DNA from 4 places in the Thermoanaerobacterium thermosaccharolyticum DSM 571 genome. Region 1 is predicted to be linked to each of the others. Evidence: riboswitches for the same ligand, from Rfam matches in the RefSeq annotation. Region 1 holds a riboswitch; each other region holds the start of a gene.
What was found. A riboswitch is a leader RNA that binds a small molecule or an ion and turns the genes downstream of it on or off. The one in region 1 is predicted to bind S-adenosylmethionine.
Positions count from the first base shown of each region.

Region 1 (8,123 bases):
AGAGATAGCAAAAACAGGAATATTTATAGCAAAAGGAATTAAAGAATAAGGAGGATTTAGGATGAGAAAGGAGACAAAATTAATTCATGGTGGTATATTTGGTGACGAAAAAACAGGTGCAGTATCAACACCTATATACCAAACATCGACGTTTAAACAGGATGCCGTAGGAAAAGATAGGGGTTATGAATATTCAAGAACAGGTAATCCAACACGAGAATCATTAGAAAAGCTTATTAATGATCTAGAGGGTGGAAAGGGTGGTTTTGCCTTTGCATCTGGCATGGCAGCAATATCGACAGTTTTGATGCTTTTTAATGCTGGTGACGAGGTAATAGTTTCAAATAATGTTTATGGAGGAACATTCAGGGTACTTGAGAAAGTTTTTAAAAGGCTTGGCATAGTTTCAAAATTTGTAGACACGTCTTTAAAAGATGATGTTGTAAATAGTATAACAAAAAATACAAAGGCAATATTTTATGAAACACCTACAAATCCTCTTATGACAATTACAAATATCAGAGAAATTTCAAGAATAGCTAAAGAATATAGCATACTTTCGATAGTTGATAATACTTTTATGACACCATATTTCCAAAGACCCATTGAATTAGGTGCAGACATAGTTGTTCATAGTGCAACAAAATACCTTGGAGGCCATAGCGATGTTGTAGCAGGCCTTGTCGTTGTTAATAGTGAAGAATTAGCTCATAAAATTCATTTTCTGCAAAATGCAGTTGGTGGCATTTTAGGACCACAGGATTCTTACCTTGTGATTAGGGGAATAAAAACACTTAGCGTTAGAATGGAAAGACATGAGAAAAATGCCAAAGAAATTGCAAATTGGCTTTTGGAACAACCTGAAGTTGAAAAAGTTTATTATCCTGGTTTACATACACATCCAGGATACGATATTGCAAAAGAGCAGATGGATGGCTTTGGAGGCGTGATTTCATTTGAGTTAAAAAACAAAGATATGGCATTAAAATTATTAAACAATGTAAAACTTATTACACTTGCGGAAAGCCTAGGCGGATATGAAAGCCTAATTTCATATCCAGCAAAAATGACACATGCGTCTATACCAGAGGAACAGAGATTGAAGCTTGGCATAACCGATAAGTTAGTAAGACTATCAGTTGGACTTGAGAATTATCTGGATTTAATTGATGATTTAAAAAATGCAATAAGGAGTTGAAATCATGAAATATGCAGAGGGAATCAGTGATTTAATTGGCAAGACACCACTTCTAAAAATAACTCATTTTGATATACCTCCATATGTAAACATCTTTGCCAAGCTAGAAAACATGAACCCTGGTGGTTCTGTAAAAGATAGAACGTGCTATTACATGATAAAAGATGCTGAAGATAAAGGGTTAATAAAAAAAGGTTCTACTATAATAGAGCCTACTGCTGGGAATACGGGCATTGGCCTTGCACTTGCAGCATTGAATAAAGGTTATAAAGTCATATTTGTTGTACCAACTAAATTTTCAGTAGAAAAACAGATACTAATGAAAGCTTTGGGTGCTGAAATAATAAATACGCCTAAAGAGCTTGGAATGAAAGGAGCGATGGATAAAGCATATGAATTAGCAAAGGAGATTAAGGACTCATATATTCCAAACCAGTTTAAAAATATGGCAAATGTAAAGGCTCATTATGAAACAACAGGACCAGAGATATATGATGCTTTGGATGGAAATGTAGATGTGTTTATTGCTGGAGCAGGTACTGGTGGAACGTTCACAGGTGTAGTTAGGTATTTAAAAGAGAAAAATCCTAAAGTAAAAGGCGTGCTTGCTGATCCTATTGGTTCAATAATTGGTGGAGGAGATTTAGTAAAATGCTATAAAATAGAGGGCATAGGTAATGATTTTATACCTGATACTATGGATGTAAGCTTAATAGATGATGTCGAAAAGGTATCTGATGATGAAGCCTTTTATTATGTTAAGGAACTTGCAAAAAGAGAAGGATTATTTGTAGGATCATCGTCGGGCGCTGCCTTTGCTGCGGCTATAAAACAGGCTAATAAGCAAAAGGAACCAAAAAATATAGTTGTAGTATTTCCTGATAGATCTGATAGGTATTTTAGTGAAAATTTATATAGATTTTAAATTTCAACCTGATAAATGTCCAAGAATACCTATTGACATTATTGATTTAAAGTGTTAATATAATTAACAATATAAAGAAAATATCGAACCTCTTATCAAGAGTGGTGGAGGGACTGGCCCGATGAAACCCGGCAACCGGCATATATTATGCGTCTGGTGCCAAATCCTGCAGGGAAACCTGAGAGATGAGAGGAGCGGCGTAAATTTAGCCCTCTTCTACATCGAAGAGGGCTTTTAATATTCTAAAAAAGCGAAAAGAGGTGAATTATAAGAATAACATTTTAATTTCTTTAAACTAAAATTATGAAGAGGAGAGATTTATATGAGTGAAGAAAGAAAATTAAAATTTGATACATTGCAGGTACATGCGGGGCAAAAGCCGGATCCTACGACAGGTTCAATGGCTGTTCCAATCTATCAGACAACATCATATGTTTTTAAAGATACTGATCAAGCAGCAGCATTATTCAATCTTAAAGAGGCAGGAAACATATATACAAGAATTATGAATCCGACAAATGATGTATTTGAACAGAGAATTGCCGCACTTGAAGGAGGAGTAGGGGCAGTTGCAACAGCATCTGGTGCTGCAGCTATAACATACTCTATATTAAATATAGCAGGTGCAGGTGATGAAATAGTATCTGCAAGTACATTATATGGTGGAACATACAATCTTTTCGCTTTAACATTGCCTAAACTTGGCATTAAAACGACATTTGTAGATCCAGATGATCCTGAAAATTTCAGAAAAGCAATAACAGACAGAACAAAGGCATTGTATATAGAAACAATAGGAAATCCCGGGATAAATATACCTGATTTCGAGGCTATAGCAAAAATAGCGCATGAGAATAAAATACCGCTAATTGTAGACAACACATTTGCAACACCATATCTTTTCCGTCCGTTTGAATACGGGGCAGATATAGTAGTACATTCAGCGACAAAATTTATAGGAGGCCACGGGACATCAATAGGAGGAGTAATAGTAGATTCAGGAAAATTTGATTGGGCAGGAAGCGGAAGATTCACTGAATTTGTAGAGCCAGATCCCAGCTATCACGGAATCAAATATGTTGAATCATTTGGACCGGCCGCATATATTACAAAATTAAGGGTACAGCTTTTAAGAGACACTGGTGCATCTTTAAGCCCCTTCAATGCATTTTTATTTTTACAAGGACTAGAGACTTTGTCATTAAGAGTCCAAAGACATGTGGAAAATGCACAAAAAGTAGCAGAATTCTTAGCAAGCAATCCAAATGTGACGTGGGTAAACTATCCTGGACTTAAAGAAAACAAATACCATGAACTTGCAAAGAAATACCTACCGAAAGGCGCTGGATCAATATTGACATTTGGAATAAAAGGTGGAATAAATGCTGGAATCAAATTCATAAACAGCCTTGAATTATTCTCATTGCTGGCTAATGTTGGTGACGCAAAGTCTTTGGTAATTCATCCAGCAAGCACGACACATTCGCAATTAAACGAAGAAGAATTGTCATTAGCAGGTGTAACCCCTGACCAAATAAGACTTTCAATAGGCATAGAAGACATCGACGACATATTGTATGACCTTGACCAAGCACTTAAAAAAGCAGCAGAATAATTATTATAGAGCTCTCTTCACAATAGAAGAGGGCTTTTGACATTTTTAAAATAATTTACTAGATATTTGTTTAATATAATGTTATGGCAATAATATTTAAATTAATAATAGAAGCACATAAATATGTATATTCCGATTGACTTTTGTGTAATTAAATGATATCATATAAACATAAACCCAGTATGGGTATAATGTATCAAAGGAGGTGTGAAAAATGGCTAAGGATCCAGTGTGTGGAATGGATGTTAAAGAGGATAATGCTGCAGCTAAAACAACATTCAATGGAAAGGAATATTTTTTCTGTTCGAAAAGTTGTAAAGCAGAATTTGAAAAGAATCCAGAAAAATATGTAAAAAATGAAAGTGATGGAGGACATCATGGTGGGCACAGTCATCATGGTTGCTGTTAATTTGGTCTGACGTACATGATCTACTAAAATGCATTATAAATTTCTATTTGATTAATTTTTACTTGGGTTTGAACTATCATTCTCTAATTTATTTAGAGATTTGATATTTTTCAGGCCCTTTTTATTTGGCATGATTTTTGCATTATAAATTTCTAGATGGTACTAAGGTTTTATTATAGTGTATCTTTTTCTTAAGTTAATTTTAGACCTTATATCATTTTTTATTATATCGTGCGTTAGTGATAGATGTGGAATGGAGGTTATAATATATGGATGCTATGGCGGTAATAGCAATAATATCGGTGTAAAACATAAAGACAATCTTTTATAAAATTTTTTAAAGCAGAGAATTAGTGCCTTTTAGCACACTGTTGTAGCAATTGATACAGTAATTTATATATCTTTTTGAAGAATGAGTATGAAAGTTAATATGAGAGGAGATTTTTCATGACAGTACCTTTGTTTAATATTGGCGGTTTCACTATATATCTATTTGGAATAATGATAGCGATAGGTGTTGGCACAGGGTATATTTTGGCATTAAAAGAAGCCAAAAGAAAAGGCCTTGATGTTGACAAAGTTTCAGAATTTCTCGTGTACCTTATAATAGTTGGTATAATAGGGGGAAGGCTTGGATTCGTTTTGACATATCGACCATATTTTTTCCTGACACATCCACTTGAAATACTGAAAATACATGATGGTGGGATGGCTATTCATGGTAGTTTAGTTGCCGGGATTTTATTTAGTATATGGTATGTTAGAAAATATAAATTAAATTTCTGGAAAATTGCAGATTTAGCGTCGCCAGGGCTTGCTATAGGACAAGCAATCGGAAGAATAGGATGCGACATATTTGGGTATGCAATGGCACGTCCATGGCCATGGGGAATAAAAGTAAATGGACAATTATTGCATCCTGTACAAGTTTATGAATTTTTACTTGACTATATTATGTTTTTCGTGCTTTGGAGAAAAAGGGACAAAATAAAATACAATGGACAATTATTTATCATATATGTTATTTTCTTCAATATAAATAGATCTATTGTAGAATTTTTTAGAGTCGGAAATCCTATGATTTTACCACCATTTACAATCGCTCATCTTGCTAGTGCTATATTTATCGCTGCAGCTTTGATAGCGGCACATTATATTAAAAAATACAATACTATTGAGAAAGATGAGATGCCGGTACAAAGTAAAAAAGGTTTTTTAGATATTGCGGTGGTAGTTTTGTTAATGGCAATATCGACGGTTTTCTTTTACTATATCCATTAATTGAATAAAAATTTTATGAAAGGAGTGTTACAGATGAAGTTTTTAACAACTATTTTACCGTTTTTGTTTCTACTGTTGTGCCCATTAATGCATTTATTTATGATGAAAGGTATGCATAGTCATAATCACAGCCATGAACAAGATAAAGGCAATAGGCAAATCGAAAAACCTGAGGATGACGCAACAGAATAGGTATTGTAACATACCTGGTGAAATTCATACCAGGTATGTCGATTATATATAGATTTCTTAGGGGGATATTGATGAAACGTAAGATGACTATTTTTCTAATTATCATTTTTATTTTTGCATCTGTTTTTAATTATGGATATTCATCTAATTTAACTGACAATAAAAAGAGACTTGAAGACTTAAGCATTCAAAAACAACAAACTCAAAAAAAATTGAGTGAAAATTATCAAAAACAGCAATCTGTAAAAAAAGAACTATTAGACATCGACAAACAGCTATCAGAAACTCAAAAAGAATTGATTGAAAATCAGAGGAAATTATACTCAATTGAGCAAAAAATAAGTGAGACACAGAAAGAACTAGATATAGCTCAAAAAAGATATGACTCTCGTAAGAGTTTGTATAAAGAGAGGATAAGAGCAATATATATGAGTGGTGATGCAGGATATATTGAAGTTTTATTGGGTTCAAAAAATTTTATCGATTTTATATCACGACTTGATAATATAAAAAAATTAATGGCTTTTGATATAAGAATTTTAAATGAAATAAAAAACACTAAAAATTTAATAGCGAAAAAAGAAGAAGTCTTAAAAGAAGAAAAAAATAATTTGCAATATGTTACAGCTCAAGTGGAAGAGAGAAAGAAAAGGATACAAGTTGCCATGGTATCAAGAAGTGGTGTCTTGAGAGACCTAGAAAGACAACAAAAAAAATATGAGGAAGATCTTGAAGATCTAGAAACTGCATCAAAGCAGGTAATGGATATCATAAGAGCTCAAATTGGTTCGACAAACACGAATAATAGCAATGTAAAATATGCCAATGGAAAGTTGGTATGGCCTGTACCAGGATATTACAGTATAAGTTCACCATTTGGATATAGAATACATCCTGTTTACAAGACAAAGAAGTTACATACAGGTATAGATATACCTGCACCATATGGAACAATTGGTGTTGCAGCTGGTGATGGGACAGTCATATATACCGGATGGATATCAGGCTATGGAAATTCTGTGATAATCGATCACGGTGGAGGTATATCTACATTGTATGCACATAATTCCTCTATATTAGTTTCAAAAGGTAAAAGTGTAAAAAAAGGCGAACCTGTTGTAAAACTTGGGAGTACTGGACTTGTTACAGGTGTTAACCTTCATTTTGAAGTTAGGATAAACGGTACACCAGTTGATCCAGAACCATATGTAAGATAAAGAAATAATAAGATTATTATAAATAACAGCAAAGGATGGGTTAGATGATTCAAGAGAAGGGAAAAAGCAAATTATTGCTTTTGTTTGGAATTAGCTTTTTATCCATATCAATGTTTATATATCAAGTAATATTGACAAGGGTTATTTCAGCTATTTTTACATATCATTACACATTTATAATAACCTCGTTTTCAATTTTAGGACTCGGTATTGGAGGAATAATTGCATATAGACAATTAAAAAACAATAAGACAAATAATCAATTTTTAAAGGACAACTTAATTAAGAAGATAGTATTGATGCCAATTTCATATATATTTGTTCTAGGATTATTTTATATATTACCGTTTTCTATCAATATATTGGTATATATTATACCTGCTATGGTACCTTTTATAATAGGTGGTTATATTTTATCATCAATTTATAGTGAATTTAGTGATATAAGCAATAAATTGTATTTTGCAGATTTGATTGGTTCTGGACTTGGCAGTATTTTAGTTTTATTTTCACTTGATTATTTAGGTGTTATAAAATCAATCATATTGATATCTATAATCTCATCTATTGCTGTAATATTCTTTGTAAATTTTTTATCTAAGAAATACATAATTGCATATGCAGTGTTAGGTATGTTTGTTATGTCAATTTTTGTGCCGCAAAATTATATTAGTGTGATGGAAAAAAACTTTGGCAGCATAATTACAAGTAAATTAAAAACATTTGGTAACATAATTAGTTCGGGAGATAAAGCAGAGATTGTATACACTAAATGGAATGCTTTTTCAAGAACGGATGTTATAAGAGTCGACAACGATCCGAACGAGATGATTGTAACAATTGATGGAACGGCAAGCTCTCCTATGTATAAATTTGATGGTAAAGATGGTAGTTTAGACATATATAAAAAAGATGTAGAATATTTACCATATACATTTGGTAAAAAAGATAATGTATTAATAATTGGCCCTGGCGGTGGTAGGGACAATTTAATAAATAAAATAATCATTTCATCAATATTAGTTATGATACCAGGCTTTTTTATGGGTATGCCATTCCCAAGGGGAATCAGATTATTAGGTACGGGTGATAAGAATGTTATACCGATTGCTTGGGGTATCAACGGTGCAATGTCAGTAATCGGTTCGATTCTATCTGTAATAATATCTATGATATTTGGCTTTAAAATAACATTGATAACCGGTGCTATTATATATGGTTTAATATGTTTATATAATAGAGACAGATTGATTTTATGACAGGAAACACGTGTAATAAGCAGAAAA
Region 1 is NC_014410.1:742,726-750,848, forward strand. It holds gene TTHE_RS03625 (class I SAM-dependent methyltransferase) at 1-49, shown strand, start outside; gene TTHE_RS03630 (bifunctional cystathionine gamma-lyase/homocysteine desulfhydrase) at 62-1,198, shown strand; gene cysK (cysteine synthase A) at 1,203-2,123, shown strand; SAM riboswitch class I at 2,213-2,315, shown strand; gene TTHE_RS03640 (homocysteine synthase) at 2,446-3,738, shown strand; gene TTHE_RS03645 (YHS domain-containing protein) at 3,953-4,147, shown strand; gene lgt (prolipoprotein diacylglyceryl transferase) at 4,595-5,428, shown strand; gene TTHE_RS13905 (DUF2933 domain-containing protein) at 5,462-5,620, shown strand; gene TTHE_RS03655 (murein hydrolase activator EnvC family protein) at 5,692-6,837, shown strand; gene TTHE_RS03660 (spermidine synthase family protein) at 6,882-8,096, shown strand.

Region 2 (8,123 bases), 120 kb from region 1:
CAGGCCAAGCAAAGGGAACATTGACAGATATATCCACAGAAGAATTTGCGCATCTTGAAATAATTGCCACAATGGTATTTAAGCTTTTAAAAGGTGTACCAGCAGAAGAGCTTAGAAGAGAAGGGCTTGGTGAGCAGTACACCGAACACGACAGGGCAATTTTCTACAACGACGCAACAGGAATGCTTTGGACAGCGGCGTACATTCAAGCAAAGGGTGATGTAATCGCAGATCTTCATGAAGACATGGCAGCCGAGGAAAAAGCAAGGGCAACATATGAACACCTTATAAACCTTACTGATGATCCATGTGTAAAAGATACATTGAGATTTTTAAGAGAAAGAGAAATTGTACACTTCCAGAGATTTGGAGAGACTTTAGATAGGGTAAGAGAACATCTAAGATGCAAAAAAATATATTAAAGTAAAAGCCGGAACCACCGGCTTTTACTCTTTGTTTAATTCGCTAAATACTTTATCGGCTATCCTAACCGCCTCTTGCGCATTTGCACCATAATAATCAGCGCCGATTTTCATTGCATAATCTTTTGTAAGCACAGCACCACCAACCATGATTTTTACATCATGTTCCTTCCTTAATATTTTAATCGTCTTTTCCATATTGTTAAGCGTCGTAGTCATTAAGGCACTAAGCCCTACAAGCGGTGCTTTCGTCCGCTTCAGTTCGTCAACTATAGTAGATGGTTTCACATCTTTCCCAAGATCTATTACCTCGTACCCGTAATTTTCAAGAAGGACTTTGACTATATTTTTACCTATGTCGTGTATGTCGCCTTCTACTGTAGCAAGTATTATTTTGCCTTTAGATCCCATTCCTTTTGGCATCTTTTCTTTTAAAACTTTAAAAGCGCTTTCTACAACTTCAGCGGAGTTTAAAAGCTGCGGTAGAAAATATATTCCCTTATCGTACTTGTCTCCTACATCCTTCAATGCAGGTATTATTGTATTATCTACTATGCTTAATGGTTCTACGCCTTCATTAAGTATTTCCAGCACTAATCTATCTATGTCTGCCTTTTTACCTTCTAGTATGTTTTTATAAAGCATTTGGCTTGCATCTTTTTTTAGTTTTTCTTCAATCGTTGCATCGGATATATTGCTGATTTTATCATCTTTTTTATATGTCTGTATGTATTTTTCACATCTTGCATCCCTAGATGTCAAAACCATTGATGCATTTAATATATCCATCGTAATTTTATCGTTTGGATTTACTATCACTGCATCAAGGCCGTATGATGCTGCCATGGCAAGAAATGCAGTATTTATAAGTTGCCGCTCAGGCAAACCATAAGATATGTTGCTAAGTCCAATAATCGTGCTTACACCAAGTTCACTTTTTACAAGTTTAATTGCCTTTAAAGTTTCAATCGCCGCCGTCTGCTCCGATGACACCGTAAGAGCTATGCAATCAATTATAATATCTTCCTTTGGTATTCCATAGTCAAAGGCTGTTTTTACAATCTTTTCAGCATTTTTAAGCCTTTCCTCCGCATTTCTAGGAAGCCCTTCATCGCTTATTGTAAGTCCTATAACGTTAGTACCATACTTTTTAACAATGGGCAATACTTCTTGTAAGCTTTTTTCTTTTGCGCTTACAGAGTTTATAATCGGCTTTCCTCTTACTATTCTTACTGCATTTTCTATTGCTTTGACATTGCTGCTATCTATCTGCAACGGCAGATTGACAATATTTTGAATCTGCGAGACGACATAAGGCATTAGCTTCTCTTCATCTATTCCCGGCACTCCAATATTTATATCCAACATATCAGCGCCTAAATTTTCCTGTGAGCTCGCTTCATCAAACAGAATATTAAACTTACCCTCTTTTATAGCCGCACTTAGCCTTTTTTTACCTGTCGGATTTATCCTCTCACCTATTATACATATTGGGTTATTTTCACCTATGAAAACAGTTTTTGTATTTGATGAAACTGCTGTCACTTTCCTCATGGTCGATTTATGCTCAACATTATATACATCGTTCTTTAATAATTTAATGAACTCCGGTGTCGTGCCACAGCAGCCACCTACAATAGATGCGCCACACTCTAAAAGTTTTTTTGACTGATGTACAAATTGCTCCGGCGATACATTGTAGAACGTCTTGCCATCCTTTAAATGAGGCATCCCGGCATTTGGCTGCGCTAAAATAGGTATTCGAGCAACTTCCGACATCTTTTTTACTATATCAGCCATCATATCAGGCCCTGTAGAACAATTCACGCCAATAGCGTCAAGCCCCAACCCTTGAAGACTCACAACAGCTGTCACAGGATCTGTCCCCATCAATGTTCTTCCATCTTCTTGAAACGTCATAGTGCATATTACTTTTAAATTCGTATTTTCTTTCACTGCAAGAATAGCCGCCTTAGCTTCTAAAATATCTGACATAGTTTCTATTAGTGCTAAATCTGCACCTGCCTTTTCACCTTCTACAGCGACTTCAGAAAAGGCATTATATGCTTCATCAAATGTAAGTTTGCCGAAAGGCTCCATCAATTCTCCAATAGGTCCCATCGAAAGGGCAACCGCTTTATCTCCTGCAGCCTTCTTTGCTATCTTAACAGCACTTCTTACTATCAACGGTACATCGCCAGAAAGATTATAAGCTTTCAATTTTATCCTATTGGCACCAAAAGTATTTGTTTCAATCACATCAGCGCCAGCATCGATGTACGATTTATGAATTTCATATACGATATCCGGGTGTGTTATGTTATAGTACTCTGGGCACTCACCTGTTTTAAGCCCTTTCATTTGAAGCATCGTTCCCATTGCTCCATCAAACACAATTACACTATTCTTTAAGTTCTTTAAAATATCCAATGATTACATCTCCTTACAGTGATTACAAAACTTCTTTTTTAATATCTGTCTTTATATTTTTTACATTATTGATAATATCGACGACGATGTCCGTCCTCCCAAGCGGCATAATATGAACACCACTTACCAGATTTTTTATCTTATTTATAAACTCTACCGCAATTTTAAGTCCTTCGCCTTTTCCGTTGTTTTTTAATCTTTCAAGGATGTAATCAGGTATTTCAATGCCTGGTACCTTTGCATTTAAATTGACAGCCATTTTATAACTTTTAAGCGGCAGAACACCTACTAAGACAGGTATGCCGAACTTGCTTATTGCATCAAGGAATCTATATAATATTTTTTCATCATAAACCGGTTGTGTCTGTATAAATGATGCCCCATTTTCTATTTTTATCTTTAATTTTTCTATTGATTCTTTGCTTAAATCATTTGGATTTGCTGTAGTACCTATACAAAAGCTTGTCGATGACTCCAGCCTGTTTCCACTGTAGTCAAAACCGTTGTTTAACGATTTTGCAATCTTAATTAACCCTATAGAATCCACATCGTATACACCAGTTGCTTGAGGTACATCTCCACGTTTAGGATCATCACCCGTCAATGCAAGAATATTTCTTACTCCAAGAGCATACGCCCCTAAAAGCTCTGCCTGAAGACCTATAAGATTTCTATCCCTGCAAGTTAGATGGAATATAGTTTCAATATTCAGATGATTTTGTAGAAGATGTGCAAGCGCAATCGGACTCATCCTCATGTTTGCCATAGGACAGTCAGTTATATTTAAAGCATCCACTATTCCATACAATTTTCTTGCTTCTTCAATAGAATTTGAAATATCAGCTCCTTTTGGCGTTGACATCTCAACAGTAACAACAAATTCACGGTTATTGAGCTTTTGACATAAATTTTTTGAATTTAACAATATAACCCCTCCTGATAAAAATAAAAAAATCTCTTCGCCAAAAGAAGAGATAAATGTGCTCCCATCTTTCAGCGATACGCTGCTGGAATTGGCACCGTGATATCCGGTTGCCGAGCTTCATAGGGCCAGTCCCTCCGCTACTCTTGATAAGAGTTTATTATATTAATTTGTTAAATTATATAATACAATCCAGATGCTTAAATGTCAATGAAATATTTGTTGAATCATTAAAATTCCTTGGTGTTTTATGCTGCAATTAATCTTTTATTTTTTTAAAAATGTGAAAAGATATATATGAGGTGATTTTATGAGATACAGAAAAATAGTCGAACCTGTAGTTTCCATCACATCAGGACCTGATGAAATAGAAAACCTAAACAACGCATTAAATTTACTTCCACTTCAAAATTTAATAGATGCAGGCAATACAGTTGTGATTACACCTAATTTTGTCAAAAGCAAACCGCCACAAAGCGGTACAATAGTCGGTCCAAATACATTAAGGGCATTAATCAGGTATATAAAATCGAAAAATCCCGGAAGAATAGTAATTGCCGCCGGTTCTGGCGGTGATCCTACGCCAAAAGTCATGTCAGATAATGGCATTGATAAAGTCATATCAGAAGAGGGCGTCGAGTTTGTGGATTTAAATTATGGACCTTATGTAGAACTGTTGCTTGACGATTGCCTCGTTAAATCTACAAAAGTAAATGACCTTTATGAAAAGATGGATGTTTTGATTTCATTCACTCAAATGAAGATACACGAGGAAGCGACTGTGTCCCTTGGAATAAAAAACATAGCTTTAAGCTGGCCTCCTGCAGAAATACATGGATTTCCGAAAAAAAATCTAGGAATACATGATGACCTCCACAATTTCATAAGAGCAATGGCAGAAAAAATTTCTATAGACCTTACAATATTAAGCGCACAAGAAGCAATGATAGGCACAGGCCCATCTGAAGGAAAGCCTATCAATGCAAACATGATAATAGCAGGAACCGATCCTGTAGCAACTGACACGGTAGGTGCCAGAATGTTTGGATTCATGCCGCAGGGGGTAAACTATTTATTTCAATGCGCCAAAAGAGGTGTAGGAACAGGCGAATTAAAAAATGTCACAATTAAAGGAATACCATTACAACAGGCTGAATTAAATTTTTCAACTTTAGCGTATGGCTATGGCATTGCGCTGGATTCAAATGGAATCAAACAAATGGTACCTGGCAAATCATAAAAATGTTAAGTTGCACAAATAAAGGTTTTAATTATTAAATATATTATGAGATTCCACTGCAAAAGTCTTCTTTATCTATTATTAGATAAAACATTTTTAAATTTAGGCAAATTTTGGAATCGCATAAAACTAGTTAAAAATTAGTTTTGCAGTGGAATCATATGTATTATCTTAATATTGTATTTATATTTTTTTAATGACAGGTTTGTATTCTTTATTTATTACCTTTTTACTATAGTATTTAATGCCTATAAATGATATAGCCGTAAATAACAGTCCCGATATAGCTTCTATCATCTGGGAAAAATTATCTATTCCAAATATATGTGCTACAGCATAACCAGCAAACACACCTACAAAGAAAAATAAAAGCGGTATGCCATACATTATCATAGTAGCCTTTAACATTGAAGTTTCTCTAATTTCTAATAAAACATTATCACCAACTTTTAATTCATCAATTGCATCAACTTCAACCATCATTCTGTTATTGCTTCCCATATCACATGCATGGCATTTCCCGCACATGTCATTTCTTAGTAGCTCAACTTTTGCTTTTCCATCTTTTATATTGGCAACGCATCCTTTTTCAGTCATTAATTAACGCCTCACTCATTTTTTTAACCAGCTTTACAAAATATTTAAACATTTATTTTGTTTACAATCAAGCTTGTCTTAAAAGGATATATGGAATCTGTAGGACATTTTTCAACACACGCCATGCATGATACGCATTTTTCATAATCTATCTTAGCTAAATTATCTATGACATGCACGGCATCATAATTACATGCTCTTTCACACGCTTTGCATCCTATACATCCAACTGTACACACTGGCCTTACATTTTTGCCTTTATCAGTATTAGAGCATATAACCCTTGTCTTAGTGTTTGCATCAACTAACTCTATTATATTTTTAGGACAAGCATCTACACAAATCCCACACCCAGTGCATTTATCCTCATCAACAACAGCGACTCCATCGCCTATTACATGTATAGCGTCAAATGGGCACAATTTTTCACATGTTCCAAGGCCAAGACATCCAAAACGGCACCCTTTTGATCCATCTTGGTACTGCACTGCTGACCTGCAGTCATCGATACCAAAATATTTATATTTTTCTAATGCATTTTTTCTAGTACCATTGCACTTAACAAATGCTACCATCTTTTTATTACTAACATCTGTTTTGACACCAAGAATAGCCCCAACTTTTTTAGCAGCAGATGCTCCTCCCACTTTACATCCGTCTATTGGTGCATTACCTGTTGATACTGCATGTGCGAATCCGTCACAACCTGGATATCCACATGCACCACAATTAGCACCAGGAAGGGCATTTCTTACTTCAACTTCTTTTTGATCAACCTTAACTTCAAATTTTTTAGATGCGTATGCTAAAACTATTCCAAATACTAAACCCATTCCTCCAAGGCTTGCTAATGGCAATATCAAATATGGCAATATTCCACTCATTCAAAGCACTCCTTTATATTAATCCTTGAAAACCGAGAAAAGCTATTGACATTAAGCCAGCACCAATAAGCGCTATCGGAAATCCCTCCAACACTTTTGAAATTGGCGCAAGCTCTAGTCTTTCCCTTATTCCAGCATATAAAACAATCGCAAGCGTAAATCCTACAGCTGAACCAAATCCATTCACCACTGACTCAATGAAGTTATAGTTTTGTTGAACATTTAAAAGTGCAACACCTAAAACTGCACAGTTTGTCGTTATAAGCGGTAAATATATGCCTAACGCTTGATGCAAAGCTGGACTTGATTTTTTTATTACCATTTCTACAAATTGTACCAGTGAAGCTATTACAAGTATAAACGCTATTGTCTCAAGGTAAGATAAGCCTAGTGGCACAAGTATCATATTATACACTATGTATGCAAAAGCAGATGCTATTGTCATGACAAATGTAACAGCTATACCCATTCCAAGTGCTGTCTCAACATTCTTTGAAACACCGAGAAAAGGACATTCACCTAAAAATCTTACTAATACGAAGTTATTTACAAGTATAGAACTAATCAGTATAAGTATAAGCTCTGTCAGCATGTGATGCACCTCCCAACAATGCCTTCTTTTTTATTGCCTTCTCTCTTCTCTTTTTTTGAACGCCTTCCATTAATCTAAAGAATCCAAGAAGAAGACCTAATGTTATAAATGCTCCTGGAGGCATGATGAATATCAAAGCAGGTTGATAATTTGGTCCAAACAGTGATATTCCAAATATCGAACCATTCCCTATTATCTCTCTTATGGACCCCAATATAAACAACGCTAATGTAAATCCTAAACCCATACCAAGTCCATCTGCAGCAGACTGCAAAACAGTATTTTTATAAGCAAATGCTTCAGCTCTTGCCATTATTATGCAGTTTACAACGATAAGGGGTATATATATTCCAAGGGCTTTGTCAAGAGCTGGAGAAAATGCCTTAATAAGCATTCCTATTATGGTTGTAAAAGTGGCTATTACTACGATAAAAATAGGTATTCTAATCTTATCAGGTGTAAATTTTCTCAATGAGGATATTAATATATTTGAAAAAAATAGAACAAATGTAGCTGCTATTCCCATAGCTATACCATTTAAAGCTGCAGTTGTCACTGCAAGCGTAGGACACATGCCAATGACTTGGATAAATGTAGGATTTTCTTTCCATATACCGTTTTTAAATGTGTTAAATATACTCATAAAAAACACCTCACTTATTTGATCCAGCAATAACCCTGTATGCTTCTATGGCCGTATTTACACCTTTTGTTACTGCTCTAGATGTTATTGTAGCACCGGTTATTGCTTGAATCTGATTGTCCTGGCTTGGAACAGTCTTTACAACTACCAAATCTTTATCTGCATTTTTACCTTTATACTGTTTATTCCAGTTTGGATCTTCCGATTTTGCACCAAGTCCAGGTGTCTCCGATTGATTTACTATTGTTATGCCTGTTATTTTGCCATCTTTATTTATTCCTATCATTTCATCAACAGGGCCACTAAATCCTTTTGGTGCAACTTTTATTACATATCCAACGACATTGCCATTTGATTTTGCCTCATTTATTTCTTCTATAAGTCTTGAATCTG
Region 2 is NC_014410.1:862,054-870,176, reverse strand. It holds gene TTHE_RS04240 (manganese catalase family protein) at 1-422, shown strand, start outside; gene TTHE_RS04235 (homocysteine S-methyltransferase family protein) at 447-2,852, opposite strand; gene TTHE_RS04230 (methylenetetrahydrofolate reductase) at 2,875-3,777, opposite strand; SAM riboswitch class I at 3,836-3,930, opposite strand; gene TTHE_RS04225 (DUF362 domain-containing protein) at 4,085-5,014, shown strand; gene TTHE_RS04220 (SoxR reducing system RseC family protein) at 5,198-5,611, opposite strand; gene TTHE_RS04215 (RnfABCDGE type electron transport complex subunit B) at 5,656-6,495, opposite strand; gene rsxA (electron transport complex subunit RsxA) at 6,509-7,087, opposite strand; gene rsxE (electron transport complex subunit RsxE) at 7,056-7,730, opposite strand; gene TTHE_RS04200 (RnfABCDGE type electron transport complex subunit G) at 7,741-8,123, opposite strand, start outside.
Region 2: linked by a shared signal. The riboswitch ahead of TTHE_RS04230 (methylenetetrahydrofolate reductase) and the one ahead of TTHE_RS03640 (homocysteine synthase) in region 1 are both predicted to bind S-adenosylmethionine.

Region 3 (8,123 bases), 1.3 Mb from region 1:
TTTGTCTTTAGGATTATTCTTTCAAATTTGCTTGGCTCAGAAGGCACAGGAATATACCAAATAGCTCTTCCGATCTACTTCGTATCTATCACATTCATAACATCAGGTATTACCGCAGTTACGTCCCGGTTTGTATCTGAAGAAAGAGCGAAAAGAAATAGAAAAAATATATTTAGCATAATGGAAGTTTCATTTTTTATCGTTATTTTGATGGGCATTGTAATTTCATCTGTCATATTTTTTAATGCTAAGTACATATCTGATAACTTGCTCCACGAACCGAGAGCATATCTATCTATATTAGTTTTCACACCTGTATTAATAATCGTGTCTTCATCTTCGATATTTAAAGGTTTTTTTCAAGGGTTAATAAATATGATTCCAGCTTCTGTATCCGAAATAGTGGAGCAGATTGTAAGAGTGTCTTTGACATTGTATTTATTCAGTATATTAACTGACATAAAATTAGAGTATGCTGCTGTAATAGCTGTATTGGGTATTGCTGCTGGTGAGGTAACAAGTTTTTTTATGTATATATTCTATTATAGACGTGAATTGTGCTATATAAAAGAAGAAATACCAGATGAAGGTGAGACATGGGACAAATTAGACATCGCCAAAACGATAATAAAGACATCTTTTCCTATTACAATTTCTAGAATGATAGTAAATATACTTGACCTTTTTGAATCTCTTATCATACCTTCTAGATTGATAAAGTCTGGTTTGACCCACAAAGAGGCAATATCAGAGTTTGGTAAACTTTCAGGAATGGCTTATCCACTTGCATATATGCCTGCAGTAATAACCATGAGTTTATCTGTTACTGTATTGCCTGCTGTCTCTGAAGCTGCTTCGCTCAAAAAATGGGATACGGTGAGACTGCGCATAAATCAAGCAATAGGGTACACTACAATGATAGCAATACCGGCTATTATATTGTTTCTTACGTTACATGATGAGATAGCCACTTTGCTTTATCCAAACAGTCCTGGTGTCGGAGCACTTGTAAAAATAATTGCTGCGGGTAGCATCTTTGCATATCTGGAATCTATTGTTACCAGCATATTAAATGGACTTGGAATGCAAAATATGGTCCTGAAAAATTCTGTTATCTGGACCGTTATTTCGGTAATAGCTATGTATGTCCTAATACCGATACCTAGTTTAAGACTATTTGGATATATATACGGTTTTATATTTGCGGATATTCTTGTGTTCATATTAAATTTTAGAGAATTAGTTAAGGTAACAGGCCTTACAGTTGACTATAACAATTGGTTTTTTAAACCACTTACATCTGCGCTTATAATGAGCATAGCTGATACAATTATGTATTTTAACTTGATATCGGTAATAGCTAATAAATGGATCGTAATGTTTATTACCGTATCATCTGGATTAGCCTTGTATCTATTGATAAGTTATATTATAAAACTGCCATATTTGAGTGATTTGAACAAATTAATATTTTCAAGGAGTAAATGAAAGATTTAATTTTTAGTAAAAAATAAACCCGTGAAACACGGGCTTTTATTTTCCTAAGATTTTAAAATGCTGGTACTATAGCGCCTTTGTATTTGTCTTCTATAAATTTTTTGACTTCCTCGGAATTTAAAGCTTTTGCTAATTTTTGTATAGCAGGGTCATTCTGATTATCTGGTCTTACAACCAATACATTAGCATACGGCGAATCTTTATCTTCCATGAAAATTGCATCTTTCAATGGATTCAAATTTGCCTCTAATGCAAAGTTTGTATTTATTATTGCTAAGTCTACGTCTTGAAGTGTCCTTGGTAATTGAGGTGCTTCAAGCTCTACAAATTTTAGATGCTTTGGATTGTAGACTATATCTCTAGGTGTCTGTGTGAGTCCATTTGGATCTTTTAACTTTATTAAACCTTGTTTTTGCAAAAGTAGTAATGCTCTTCCTTCGTTTGTAGCATCATTTGGCACTGCCACGGTTGCACCGTCTTTTATTTCATCTTTCGATTTTATCTTTTTTGAATATGCTCCCATTGGTTCTACGTGTACTTTGACTAGTGGCACCAGTTTCATATTATTTTTCTTTTCGAAGTCTTCTAGATATGGAACGTGCTGAAAGAAATTGGCATCTATTTGTTTGTCGTTTAATGCAGTATTAGGAGTCACATAGTCAGTAAATTCTTTTATTTCGAGATCTACTCCTTCTTTTGCTAAAATTGGCTTTACTACATTAAGTATTTCTGCGTGAGGATTTGGGGATGCCCCTACAACTATTTTTGTCATTTTATTTGAATTAGTACCTGCATTTGAGTTGGTCTCATTAGTATTTGCCTTAGTGCATCCTACAAGGGCGAATGATAATGTTAATATTAATGTAATCAATAATATTATTTTTTTCATCTATACCATCCTTTCATCTTTTATCAACTTTTTTTGCCAGGTAGTTTCCTAATCTTTGTACGATTTCTACAAAGACGATTAAAACGATTATTGTTGCAATGAGTACATCTGTTTCAAATCTTTGATATCCATACCTTATAGCTAAATCTCCAAGACCACCCCCTCCAATAGCACCTGCCATAGCAGAATAGCCGAGAATATTTATGATTGTAAGTGTTATACCCAATATCAGTGAGGGCAGTGACTCTGGTATCATGACTTTAAATATTATCTGTGGGATTGTTGCACCAACAGATATTGATGCTTCTATGACACCCCAATCAACTTCTTTCAGCGATGACTCAATTACTCTGGCTACAAAAGGGGCAGCCGCAACTGACAGAGGTACTATTGCTGCTGTTGGTCCAATTGTAGTACCTACTATGAGCCTTGAAAGTGGGAAAATTGCAATTATAAGAATTATAAATGGTATTGATCTCATAATGTTAATGATGGTACCCAATATGTGGTTTAGTTTTATATTTTCGGATAAATGGCCTTTATCTGTTATTACCAGTATTATTCCTAGCGGTAGACCTATTATTACAGAAAAAAGGGTAGAGAAAAATACCATATACAGTGATTCCCACAAAGGCTGCTCCAAAAGCTGCCATAAGTTTATTAAGTATTGTATTGTGTTACTAGATGATACCATTTTTAAGCACCTCTATTCTAAGGCTGTTTTTTTCTAAAAATTTTATTGCATCTTTTATAGAACTTGGATCTCCATTAATCTTTATAAGGAGATTTCCTATTTGGGAGTTCTGGACTCTTTCTATATTTCCAGAGATTATATTGACGTCAACGTCGAATTTTTTTATCATATGCGATATTACAGGCTCGTTGCTGCTGTTTCCAAAGAATGACAGACGCAATATTTCTTCATTTGGATTCTCGTCGTCTATGAGGATGTCTGGTGGAAGCTCTGCTATCATATCTTTTAAAAATCTTTTCGACGTCTCCGTAGAAGGATTGGAAAAAATGTCTATTACATTTCCTTCTTCGATGATAACGCCATTTTCCAAAACAGCGACTCTATCACATAAGTTTCTTATGACTGACATTTCATGTGTTATGACGACTATTGTGATACCGTATTGTTTGTTGATATTTCTCAGCAAGTTTAATATTGATTCTGTCGTCGTCGGGTCTAATGCAGATGTCGCTTCATCTGATAAAATTATATTGGGATTATTGGCAAGCGCCCTTGCTATGCCGACTCTTTGCTTCTGACCACCAGATAGTTGCGAAGGATATGCGTATTTCTTGTCTTCAAGTTCAACGACTTTAAGAAGCTCGTTTACTCGCTTTTTTATAACAGAATCTTTAGCTTTTGAGATTTTTAAAGGAAAAGCTATGTTTTCATACACTGTAGAGTTCATCAAAAGATTGAAATGCTGAAATATCATGCCAATCTTTTTTCTCATTTCACGAAGTTCTTTTGGGCTTAACTTTGTCATGTCAGTACCATTTATGGAGACACTTCCCGTTGTGGGCTTTTCAAGCATGTTTATGCACCTTATTAATGATGATTTGCCAGCGCCGCTTAAGCCCATTATGCCGTATATTTCACCATCATTTATTGTTAAATTTATGTCTTTGAGTGCAACTACATCTTTTCCATTTGTGCTGTATACTTTGCTTAAATTCTTAATTGTTATCAATGTATTTCACCTTCTTTATGAAAAGTTTGGAGAGTTAAAAAATGCAATAAAAAAAACCTCCCAATGAAAGAGGTTAGATCCTCTCTCATCTCTCAGCATTAAAGCCGCAGGAATTGGCACCATTGCACTTTCGTGCCGGTTGCCGGGTTTCATCGGGCCAGTCCCTCCACCTCTCTGGATAAGAGAATAATTTCATTTTTAAATTGTTAAAATGATTATATAGGATTAAAAATGAAAAGTCAAGCGAAATTTTCATACTCGTAGATATTAAATTTATGTCATTCTCATATTGACACAGTGCTTACAAGTTTATGTTGAATTATGAGAATAATCGCTTATAATATAAATGTAAGATAAGTTAACTTATTAATAATTTGTCATAGACGAAAGGACAAAATCTTATGAAAGAATTAAGTGGGCGCCAACTAGAGATTTTAAAAAAAGTTATGTCAAAAGAGATGTCCAGCTTAGACGATATCGTCGCTAATTATAAATTAAGCAAAAGAACAATTTATAGAGAGATAAATGCCATAAATGAATACATTAAAGATTACAACTTAAAGTTGAAAAACAATGAAGGTGTTTTGGCAGTAGAAGGTGCTGACAGCGATATAGAGAAATTTAATTTTGATGTTATAGGTTATCGTCCTAGTGTAGATGCTGAGAAAAGGCGAAAGTTAATTCTCTCAGAGCTACTACAAATGAAAGAGCCTGTTAAGCTGGAGTATTTTGCAAGAGAGTACAATGTCACAACTGCTACAATTAGCTATGACATAAAAGAAATAGATAAATGGCTAAGTAGGCAAAAAGTCACAATTGTGACTAAGCCAGGTGTTGGCATATATGTAAAAGGTGATGAAAGCAATATAAGAAAGGCTATAATAAATTTTCTCTATGACAATGTTGCGACGAAAGACTTAATGGAATTTTTAAATAGAGGGTACAATAATATAAACAGATTAAGTGAGGACATCAATGACAGGCTATTGCGACTTATTGATTATGACACAGTTTTGAAGATAGAGAAAGCTATACAAAGATTAGAGAAATCACTGGACTACGAGCTGGCTGAAAGCTCTTATATGGGGCTTACAGTTCACCTGGCATTGGCGTTAAAGAGAATAAAAGAAGGCGAAAAGATCAAAATAGGTAATGAAAGCCTTCTTGAACTTAAAAAATCAGATGAGTACAGATTTGCAGAAATGCTTGCTAAATATTTGGAAGAAGAATTTGATGTCTTTATTCCTGAAGATGAAATCGGTTATATAACAATTCATCTTCAAGGTGCCAGATATAGAGCAAACACGGAAGATGTAAATGACGAATTTGTAAATGAAGTTTTATACGATATGATAGACGTTGCTGAAAGAGTATTTGGCACAAGTTTTAGAGATGATTCAATGCTTTTAAGTGGTTTAAAGACTCATCTAAGACCTACGATTTTTAGACTAAGGATGGGCCTTGCAATAAGGAATCCACTTATAAACGATATAAAAGACAGGTATAGTGCACTGTTTGAAAGGTGTATATTAATTGCAAATGTATTGAAGAATAAGCTTGATGTTGATGTTCCAGATGATGAGATTGGCTATATTGCGATGCATTTTGGAGCAGCTATAGCAAGGAAAAATGACAAAACGAAAAGGCATAATATTCTAGTAGTATGTGCAAGTGGAATCGGCACATCCAGAATGCTTTTGTCAAAGCTTCAGATGTTTCCGCAGTTAAACATTGTAGATACCGTTTCAAGCCTTAGAGTAAAAGATTTTAAAGATAGATATGATATTGACTTAATTGTATCTACTATACCTCTTGATATAAAGGACAAAAAAACGGTAATTGTCAATCCATTACTTTTAGACGATGACGTCAAAAAGTTAAAAGATGCATTAAATACAGACTTCATAATGGATTTTTCCAGCAGAAAGGCAGAAGGCGATAAATATAAAGAGCTTCTGCACATAGCAGAATACGGTAAAAGAATTATTGAATTGTGCAGCTCTCTCAAATTTAAAGATGTCTTCGGCAAAAATTCAAAAGAGATTATTGATTCTCTTTTGGAGGATTTTGTGAATATTGACAGTATTGACAAAGAAAAAATTGATTCAATAAAAGAGAAGCTTTTGGGAAGAGAGAGCCTTGGCAAGATTATTCTGCCTGGCAAAGGATTTGTAATCTACCACTGTACAGCATCTAGTTTAAATAAACCAATCCTCATCTTCGGAAAAGTAAAAAGCGAAGTTAGAATGAAAAATTTAATGAACAATTATGAAATCATTAAGACAGCGTTTTTGATGGTTGCACCTGATAGCGACAAGATGTGGATAGAGATACTTGGCGATTTAAGCGTTTCATTTATAGAAAGCAAAGATCTTGTTGAAACGCTGAATAGTACAAGCAATCTGGATGAAGCTAGGGAAATGGTGCAAAGGGCATTGATGGAAAAATATTATGATGAGATTAAAAGAAACCTTGTAGGTGATTAAAATGTTTAGTATTTCATTAAAACAGCGTAAGATATTTTATGTAATGCTGTCATTGGTATGGCTTGGGACGGCAGTTTATTCTATGGTAAATGACACTTTTTTGCATGGCTTTGAAATTCTTGTATTTGGTGCATTTTTCATTGGAGGAATTGCACTTGTTCAAGGGTATATGATAAGAATGCTTAAAATGTATGATAAAAATTTAAAAAAAGGGATAAATAACAACAAAAAAAGCCATAAAAATAATCATAAAAGGAGGTAATGAATATGGCTATACATGGTGTTATATTATGCAGTTGGGGGGCTACATCAAGCGCATTAGCAAAAAAAGTCACAGATGAAGCAAAAAAGCAAGGCTTGGACGTAACAGTTGATGCAGGTGGAACAGGTGAATTTAAGAAAAAAGCTGAAGGATACGATGTTGCTCTTTTAGAGCCGCAGGTAAGACATTTAAAAAAGGAAGTAGAGACAATCGCAGAAAAGTATAACATTCCTGTAGACATTGTTGATATGCAGGCTTTTGCGCTTATGGATGCCAAGAAGATATTAAATCAGATAATAGAACTTGCCAAAAAATCCGGCAAGGAAGCATAGGAGGTAATATAGATGAACGACAGACTTACAAATAACTGGTTTATGAAGTGGATGGAATCATCGTTGATGCCTGTGCTGGCTAGAATAGCACAGAATGTCATTCTTCAATCAATAAGGGATGCTTTTTCTAGTTTTGCATTGCCAGTTATATTGACAGGTTCGTTGTTTTTGATAATAGCAAATCCACCTCTTGCAGAAGGTGCAAATTGGGGACCGATCGTTGCATGGGCTAACGCAATAAAACCTATTGCAGGACAGTTATTGATTCCTTTCAACCTATCATTTGGTATTATGGCTTTGATGGTAGCATTTGGAACAGCTTATAGCTTAGCGACTCGCTGGGATTTAGATGAGGCTATGACAGGTATTATCTCAATGTTGGCATTTTTGGTTACTACTTTCCCGGCTTCAGATGTCACGAAAGTAAGTTTTGGGGATGTTCTTAACTATCTAGGTGGACAAGGTCTATTTGTTGCTATAATAATAGGCGTTTTGACAGCAGTTGTTGTAAGGTTCTTTAATAAGCAGGGCCTTGTAATAAGGATGCCTGAAGCAGTACCACCGTATGTTGTTAGAAGCTTTATGGCATTAGTACCAATGTTTGTAATGGTTGTTTCTGCTTGGATTGTTGAATGGATTGTATGGGCCAACTTCAAAGTAACACTGCCACAATTGGTAATTGAAGTGTTTAAGCCACTTGTTGCAGCGTCAAATAGTTATTGGGCAGCACTAGCTGAAATCATACTGATGATGCTTTTGTGGTCACTGGGAATTCATGGCATGAACGTTGTATCGTCTATAGCATATCCTTTCTGGATGAGCCAGCTTGCTGCAAATGTTAAGGCGTTAAATGCACATCAGACAATGACAGGTATTGTTACAGAACCATTCTTCCACATGTTTACACACCTTGGCGGTTCAGGTACTACATGGCCACTGGTTATTATGTTCTTA
Region 3 is NC_014410.1:2,090,131-2,098,253, reverse strand. It holds gene spoVB (stage V sporulation protein B) at 1-1,488, shown strand, start outside; gene TTHE_RS10475 (MetQ/NlpA family ABC transporter substrate-binding protein) at 1,550-2,386, opposite strand; gene TTHE_RS10470 (methionine ABC transporter permease) at 2,400-3,080, opposite strand; gene TTHE_RS10465 (methionine ABC transporter ATP-binding protein) at 3,067-4,089, opposite strand; SAM riboswitch class I at 4,172-4,274, opposite strand; gene TTHE_RS10460 (BglG family transcription antiterminator) at 4,491-6,575, shown strand; gene TTHE_RS10455 (hypothetical protein) at 6,577-6,837, shown strand; gene TTHE_RS10450 (PTS sugar transporter subunit IIB) at 6,843-7,169, shown strand; gene TTHE_RS10445 (PTS sugar transporter subunit IIC) at 7,182-8,123, shown strand, end outside.
Region 3: linked by a shared signal. The riboswitch ahead of TTHE_RS10465 (methionine ABC transporter ATP-binding protein) and the one ahead of TTHE_RS03640 (homocysteine synthase) in region 1 are both predicted to bind S-adenosylmethionine.

Region 4 (8,123 bases), 690 kb from region 1:
CCTCTTTTAAAAGAGCTATCTTTAACAAGTGATGAAAATGTTAAGCTTCTTGTATCAAAGGAAATTACGATTTTAGATGCGAATAAATTTCCAGCAGATTACGTTTTGTTAAAAAGGCTTAAACAGCTAAATGTCAAGAATATAATTTCTGTTCCGCTAATATCGAAAGACAAGGCTGTAGGAACATTAAACATATTAACGACATCAAGATTAGCAAATGATATAAGCTTATTGCGATCTGTTGCTGATAGCGTATCTATTGCTATAGAAAATGCCAATCTCTACGATAATCTAAGAAATTGGTATCTAAGGGCAATTGATGCGCTGGCGTATGCGGTTGAAGCAAAAGACAGATATACTAAGGGACACTCTTTGAGAGTTTCAAAATATGCAGCAATTATAGGCGAAAGTATGGGGCTTCCAAAAGATGAAATAGAGAAGTTAAAAATTGCTGGCATATTACATGATATAGGTAAAATTGGAATATCAGATAAAATACTCACAAAACCTGGAAAACTTACAAAAGAAGAGTATGATAAGATTAAACAGCATCCTAGCATATCGAGGAAAATTTTGGAGCCTATAGGGCTTTCGAAAGATATAATAGATGGAATCGAGAAGCACCATGAAAGGTACGACGGAAAAGGCTATCCCTTTGGGCTTGATGATGATAACATACCATTGATTGCTGCGATACTGTGTGTTGCAGATTCATTTGATGCAATGACATCTGATAGATCATACAGAAAAGGGATGCCTTTTGACGAAGCCGTAAATGAATTATTAAAGTATAAAGGGACACAATTCAATCCGCGGGTGGTAGATAGTGTAATATCTATATACATGAGAGACAGAAAAAAGATTGAGAGAATCAAAAGAGAAATTGAGATAGCTAACTAAAAAGGATATAGAAAAGTATCCTTTTTTTTGTTACAATTAAGTAAATGAGGTGTTTTTTATGTATCAGTCGTTATACAGGAAATACAGACCTCGAAATTTTAGTGAGGTTTTAGGGCAGAATCATATTGTTAGAACGTTAAAAAATCAGATAAAGACAGGAAGAATAGGACACGCTTATCTTTTTTGTGGGACTAGAGGTACAGGTAAAACCAGTGTTGCTAAGATTTTCGCAAAAGCAGTCAATTGTCCTAACAGTGTAGAAGGTGAGCCTTGCAATAGATGCCAAATATGTGAATCTGCAAACAACAATTCCCTTATAGATATAATAGAGATAGATGCAGCATCAAATAACAGCGTTGATGATGTAAGAGAATTGAGGGACAATATAATATATGCACCATCAATATGTAAGTACAAAGTGTATATTATCGATGAGGTTCACATGCTGTCAGGAAGTGCTTTTAATGCGCTTTTAAAAACGTTGGAGGAGCCGCCATCACATGCTATATTTATATTGGCAACTACAGAGCCAAATAAGATACCGGCTACTATTTTGTCAAGGTGTCAGAGATTTGATTTTAAAAGGATACCATCAAAGGTTATTTCACAAAATATAGGGAAAATTGCCAAAGACAGCAATATAAACATAGAGAATAGAGCTATTGCGATGATTGCCCGGCATGGAAATGGCTCTATGAGAGATGCTATAAGCATACTTGAACAGTGTGTGTCATACAATGATGTTTTAACGTATGATGATGTATGTGACATTCTTGGTACTGTAAATGATGATACATTATATACTCTTGTAAAAAGAATAAATGATAGAAACGCAAAGGAAGTCATAAACCAGATAGATAAATTGATGCTTTATGGCATAGATGTAAGCAACTTGATCAAAGCGATGTTGTCATTTTTGAGGGACATTGTTATTTACAAAACATGCGGTACAGAGTCTGAAGAAATACTAGAAACAGAGATAAATGATAAAATATTGAAGGCGTCGGAATTTGATATGTCGTTTTTGTCTAACGCTATAGAAAAGTTGATCGATTTACAAGGAAAAATTAGATACGCGCAATCACCAAGAATATTATTTGAAATAACAGTATTGAAGCTTATGAATCCTGAAATATCACCTGATATAGACAGCATTTTAGATAGGATTAAGAAACTTGAAAATAGATTGAATAACGTTAAAGTAGCATTTAATGGGGAAAATGATGCTGGTATTATATCTAAAAAAGATGTGGTAAAATCCGAAAAGGGTGTTCAAAATGATAAAGTTGCTGCAGATGAAATAAAAAAAGAGCACATAGAAATTACTGAAAGTGCAGATAAAAGCGGTAAAATCGATGCAAATGAAGTCTTTAATAAAGCACTGAATATAATAAAAAAAGATAGGCCGATGATTTTTTCTTTTTTGAGCTTAGGCAAACCGTATTTGAAAGACGGTAATTTTATGATAGAATATCCAAAGGAGCATGAATTCTACAAAGATGAACTGAATAAAGTTGAAAATAAAGATTATATTAAAGATGTTATTAAGAAATTGACTGGAATAGATTATATAGTGAACGTGGTAGTCAAAAAAAATGAAAATGACGAGTTGATTGAAGCAGTAAAAAAATATTTTGGCGATGTAGAAATTATAGATTAATTTATCACTACCCAGCCAAAATCAGCATATAAATAGGAAGAGAGTAGTAAAATATTAATAGGAGGTATTGTGGATGGCAAAAGGAGGATTTCCTGGCGGTTTTAACATGAATAACATGATAAAACAAGCACAGCAGATGCAAGAGCAAATGAAGAAAATGCAGGAAGAGCTTGAAAACAAGACGGTTGAAGAGTCTGCAGGCGGTGGAGCTGTAAAAGTGGTAGCTAATGGAAGAAAAGAGTTGATCAGTATAAAGATTGATCCTGCCGTTGTTGATAAGGACGATGTGGAGATGCTGGAAGACCTAGTCTTAGCAGCAGTAAATCAGGCTTTAAGAAGTGCTGAACGCATGATTGCAGAGGAAATGGGAAAAATTACAGGAGGTTTTAATATACCAGGCTTATTTTGAGGTGAATTAATTGATGAATGTTTATTCGAGGTCATTGTCAAGGCTGATAGATGAATTATCAAGACTTCCAGGTATTGGACGAAAAACAGCACAGAGACTTGCATTTTACATCTTGGATATGCCGAAAGATGACGTTATTAATTTATCTAATGCTATATTGGAGGCAAAAAACAATTTGAAATACTGCAACAAGTGTTATAATTTCACTGATAGCGATTTATGCAATATCTGTAGCGATGAAACCAGAGATTCATCTACTATTTGTGTGGTATCTGATCCGAAAGATGTAGTAGCTATGGAGAAAACAAGGGAGTATCGTGGTTTATACCATGTGCTGCATGGTGTAATATCACCCATGGACGGTATAGGACCAGAAGATATAAAGATAAAAGAATTGCTAGAAAGGATTAATAATAACGACATAAAGGAGATTATATTAGCGACAAATCCCGATATAGAAGGCGAAGCGACTGCTATGTACATTGCAAAACTTATAAAACCTTTTGGCATAAAAGTGACGAGGATAGCACATGGTGTACCTGTTGGTGGTGACCTCGAATATACTGATTCTGTTACTTTATCGAGGGCATTGGAAGGTAGAAGGGAAATGTAAATTTCTTGTAATTATTGTTAAACAAAAATAAATTCGTATCAAAGTAAAAAAAGTTGTGTCAAAGAAAATAAAGTTGTATCATAGAATCATGGTCAGAGGGAAAGAAAAGGCTCCTTCAAGCCATGATTTTTTGTTCAGAATCAAGGAAATAATAATTAAGGAATATTGCTGAACGCTTTTTTAATCAACTTACAAGGAGAATTTTAAAATACAAAGTACCAGAATTAAAAGAATGCTTGACTATAATAGTATAAAGTGATAATATATTCATTAATAAATTTAAAAGAGAATATTGAAAGCCTCTTATCAAGAGTGGTGGAGGGACTGGCCCGATGAAACCCGGCAACCGGCATTTATATGCGTTTGGTGCCAAATCCTGCAGGAAAAAACCTGAGAGATGAGAGGAGCGGCGTATTTTGGCCCTCTTCTCATTGAAGAGGGCCAAAAATTTTTAGGAGGTATGTCACATGGAATTTAAGATTGGTTTGTTGGGGTTTGGAACAGTAGGGAGCGGAGTCTATAAAATAGTTACATCAAGAAAACAGCATATAAAACAAAAAACGGGATTTTATCCTGAAATAAAAAAAATACTTGTGAAGCATCCTGATAAACCGAGAAATGTTAATGGTATAGATGAAATACTAACAACTGATGCTAACGAAATCTTGTGTGATAGCGAAATAAGTGCAATAATTGAAGTAATGGGAGGAATTGATCCTGCTTACGATTACGTGAAAAAGGCGTTAATTTCTAAGAAGCATGTTATTACTGCAAACAAAGAATTAATAGCAAAATATGGAGACGAGCTAAGAAAAATGGCAGAGGAAAACGGCGTATTTTTAAAATTTGAGGCAAGTGTTGCTGGAGCAATACCTGTTATACATCAGATTGAAAGACTCAAAATAACCGATGAAATAAATTTTGTTGGAGGAATAATAAACGGTACGACAAACTACATATTGACACAGATAATAGAAAAGGGAATGAAATATGATGAGGCACTTGCAGCCGCTCAAAAGCGAGGGTATGCGGAAAAGCAATCCGGATTACGATATAAAAGGATTCGATGCTCTGTATAAGCTTGTGATTCTCATAAAAAAAGCATTTGATGTTGATGTTTCTGTTAATTCAATAATGAGATATGGTATAAATGAAATAAAGTATGACGATATATATATTATGCTGGAAAATGGGGATATAAAATTAAACCATTTGCATGGGCTAAATACGAGAAGGGAAATGTCTATGCGAGTGTAGAGCCTATACTAATAGAAGCTAACAATATTTTAGCAAGTGTTGGTAATGTAAACAATGCTGTTATACTGAGAGGAGATCATTTTAAAGAATTTATTTTTATTGGAAAAGGTGCAGGACAAATGCCTACAGGGGATTCAGTTGTTGCAGATTTAATTGATATACTATTGAATTACGGCATTAAAGCAAATCATACGGCAAAACATATTTCAGCTTTTAACGGTAGTTTTACAGATGTATTTTATATAAGATTTAAACCATCTTACAAGTGCAATATAAAAAATATTTTAAAAATTTTTACTGATAATGGTGCTTCATTTAATGAGTCTGTTTATGATGGCAGTACTTATGCAGCAGTTTTCAAGCTTTTTGATAATGATATAAACAGGTTTATAGAAAGTTTAGAAAACAAAAAAATGTGTATAATAGAAAGTCTCTTCAAGGTGTTGTATAACGGAAATGAAGAGGATATTAGACATGTTAATACAATAGAAAGTGAAGTTATATAAAAAATTAGGCAAAATATAATGTATATCATTATGAAATATTTACTTTGAAAACAAATCTGTGATATAATTGTTGTTGTAAGGTGATGGAGCTCACCTTTAAATGCGTCGAAGCTGATGGCTCCTATTGGGTATACTAACTCAATAGGAGCTTATTTATTACTATCTTATGAAAATGGAGGGCAATTTTCATGGAATACATCTATATAGGAATTGGCGGTTTTTTCGGTGCGATTTTGAGATATATAGTTTCGAGCTATTATCAAAGTATATTGCATACTGTATTTCCGATTGAGACTTTCTTTATAAATATTTTTGGATCATTTTTATTAAGCTATATATCGAATTTGACACTTGAAGAATTTAAGGTTAATTTTAATATTAGATTGGCAATTACGACTGGGTTCATCGGTGCCTTTACTACATTTTCAACATTCACTAAAGAAACCATGGATTTATTAAGAAATGGAAGAATTGCAGTAGCTTTGATATATGTATTGCTGTCGATATTGGTTGGATTTATCATGTCATTTATAGGGTTTGAATTGGGAGATAAAACAGCAAAAATATTACAAGGACGTGAAGAAAATTGATGTCAAATATTTTGTTAGTAGGTCTTGGAGGAGTTTTCGGTGCAATTTTAAGGTATGAGATATCTAGGCATATTAAGGAAAACAGAGAATTTATTGTGCCTATTGAAACATTTGTAATCAATGTATTAGGTGCATTTCTCTTGAATGTTTTGTCAAACCCTAAGATTGTACATTTTTTTGATAATGATGTTAGATTGTTTATTATGACAGGATTTATAGGAGCATTTACCACTTATTCTACCTTTTCACATGAAACAATATACCTTCTTCGCCAAAAGCACTATGTACACGCTTTTTTGTACTCTGCTTCCACCGTCATTGTTGGTCTTATCGGAGCTTATTTAGGATATTATATTGGAAATCTATTTTAAATATTGTATTATAATATTGATGATACGAGAAGGGAGGGTTCTTTTGTTATTAGATTATTTTAAATTACTGTCAGCGCTATCGCTATCACTTGACATCCTTGAGAGAAGAAATTTTGGGCATGCTCGCAAAGTTGCATATGTTGCCATAAGATTGACAAGAAATTTAAATGTAAAAAGAGATGAAGAGTATAAAATATTTTATTCTGCTTTTCTTCATGACATAGGCAAAAGCGACGTATATGAAGATTTTATTTCAAATAACACATGGATGCATTCATTGCGAGGAAGCGATATGGTAAAAGATATGCCGAGAGGACATGAATTTTGTGAGATCATAAAGTATCATCATGAAAACTGGGATGGAAGCGGATATTTTCATATTAATGGAGATTCTATACCATTTGAAGCTCAGATAATATATTTGGCAGATCAGTTTGATGTGAAATACAATACAGTGTCTGTGAAAATGAATGAATACGAGACAAGAAAACATATAGAAAAATGGTTAAATGATGAATCAGGGAAATCGTTCAACCCAATAATTGTAAACGCATTAAAAGATCTAATGAAACAGGAAAAGTTCTGGCTCGACTATGAACATTATGACACGTTTGATGTTTTAAGACCTTATATATCTAATGAAACAATGATAGTTGACATAGATGATCTAAGCAAAATTGCACGGGTATTTTCGAATATAATTGATAACAAAAGCCACTTTACTTACAAGCATTCAAAAGGCATATCAGAAGTTGCATATAAAGCAGCTTTGATATCGGGGTATGACGAGATGACGGCAAAAAAGGTAAGAATTGCTGGACTTTTGCATGACTTAGGGAAGTTGGCTATCCCAAATGAAATACTAGATAAACCAGATAAATTAACCGAAGAAGAATTTATGATAATAAAATCCCATACATATTATACTAAGAAAATATTAATGGAAATAGGTGGCATTGATGATATAGCAGAGTGGGCTGCAAATCATCATGAAAAATTAGATGGTTCTGGATATCCTGAAGGACTTACTGGAGAAGACCTTGATGAAATTTCAAGGCTTATGGCGGTATGCGATATGTACCAAGCTCTGACAGAAGATAGGCCGTATAGAGCCGGCATGTCCCATATTGAAGCTGTTAATATCATCTATAAACTTGTCAAATTAAATAAAATAGATGGAGGATCTCTTGAAATAATAAAAGAAGTTGAATTATAGGTATACTCATCCATATTGCTGTCAACAATATGGATGAGGAGGTATTTCATGGGCTCACTATATAACATTTTTAAGGAAATTTCTGCTACAAAAGAAGAAAAAAATAACGAAAATGATGTTTTGATAAATGAAGTACAAAATACGATGAGGCAACTTAAGGATGCAGAAATATATTTTCAAAACGTCACAGATCCAGACTTGATAGATCAGGCAATATACAATCTTGAATCTCTTAGAAAAAAATACACATATTTATTGAAAAAAGCTAAAGAAAACGGAGTTAATTTTGACAATTTCAGTTCACTTATATCATAATTTGTCCCCCTCTTAATATAATAATCATAGGATGTATTAAGGGGGAATTTTTATGAATTTAAGCATTGAATATAATATAATCATAGCATACGTTGTTGGGCTCTTTTTATTGTACATATTAGGTTGGCTATTAGTTGTGCCGAGAAAATTTTTATTAAGGCTTATATTAAATGGTATAATAGGAGCATTAGTTTTGTTTTTTATAAATATGGCCGGCAAATCATTTGGGATATACGTTGGTATAAATCCGATAACTGCGCTGATTGTCGGATTTTTGGGGATACCA
Region 4 is NC_014410.1:52,701-60,823, forward strand. It holds gene TTHE_RS00260 (HD domain-containing phosphohydrolase) at 1-900, shown strand, start outside; gene dnaX (DNA polymerase III subunit gamma/tau) at 959-2,560, shown strand; gene TTHE_RS00270 (YbaB/EbfC family nucleoid-associated protein) at 2,634-2,969, shown strand; gene recR (recombination mediator RecR) at 2,983-3,582, shown strand; SAM riboswitch class I at 3,883-3,986, shown strand; gene TTHE_RS14465 (homoserine dehydrogenase) at 4,050-4,661, shown strand; gene TTHE_RS14470 (hypothetical protein) at 4,609-4,839, shown strand; partial or broken gene TTHE_RS14755 (homoserine dehydrogenase) at 4,785-4,934, shown strand; gene TTHE_RS14475 (hypothetical protein) at 4,959-5,345, shown strand; fluoride riboswitch at 5,416-5,476, shown strand; gene crcB (fluoride efflux transporter CrcB) at 5,534-5,935, shown strand; gene crcB (fluoride efflux transporter CrcB) at 5,935-6,306, shown strand; gene TTHE_RS00295 (HD-GYP domain-containing protein) at 6,350-7,522, shown strand; gene TTHE_RS00300 (DUF2508 family protein) at 7,571-7,837, shown strand; gene TTHE_RS00305 (pro-sigmaK processing inhibitor BofA family protein) at 7,890-8,123, shown strand, end outside.
Region 4: linked by a shared signal. The riboswitch ahead of TTHE_RS14465 (homoserine dehydrogenase) and the one ahead of TTHE_RS03640 (homocysteine synthase) in region 1 are both predicted to bind S-adenosylmethionine.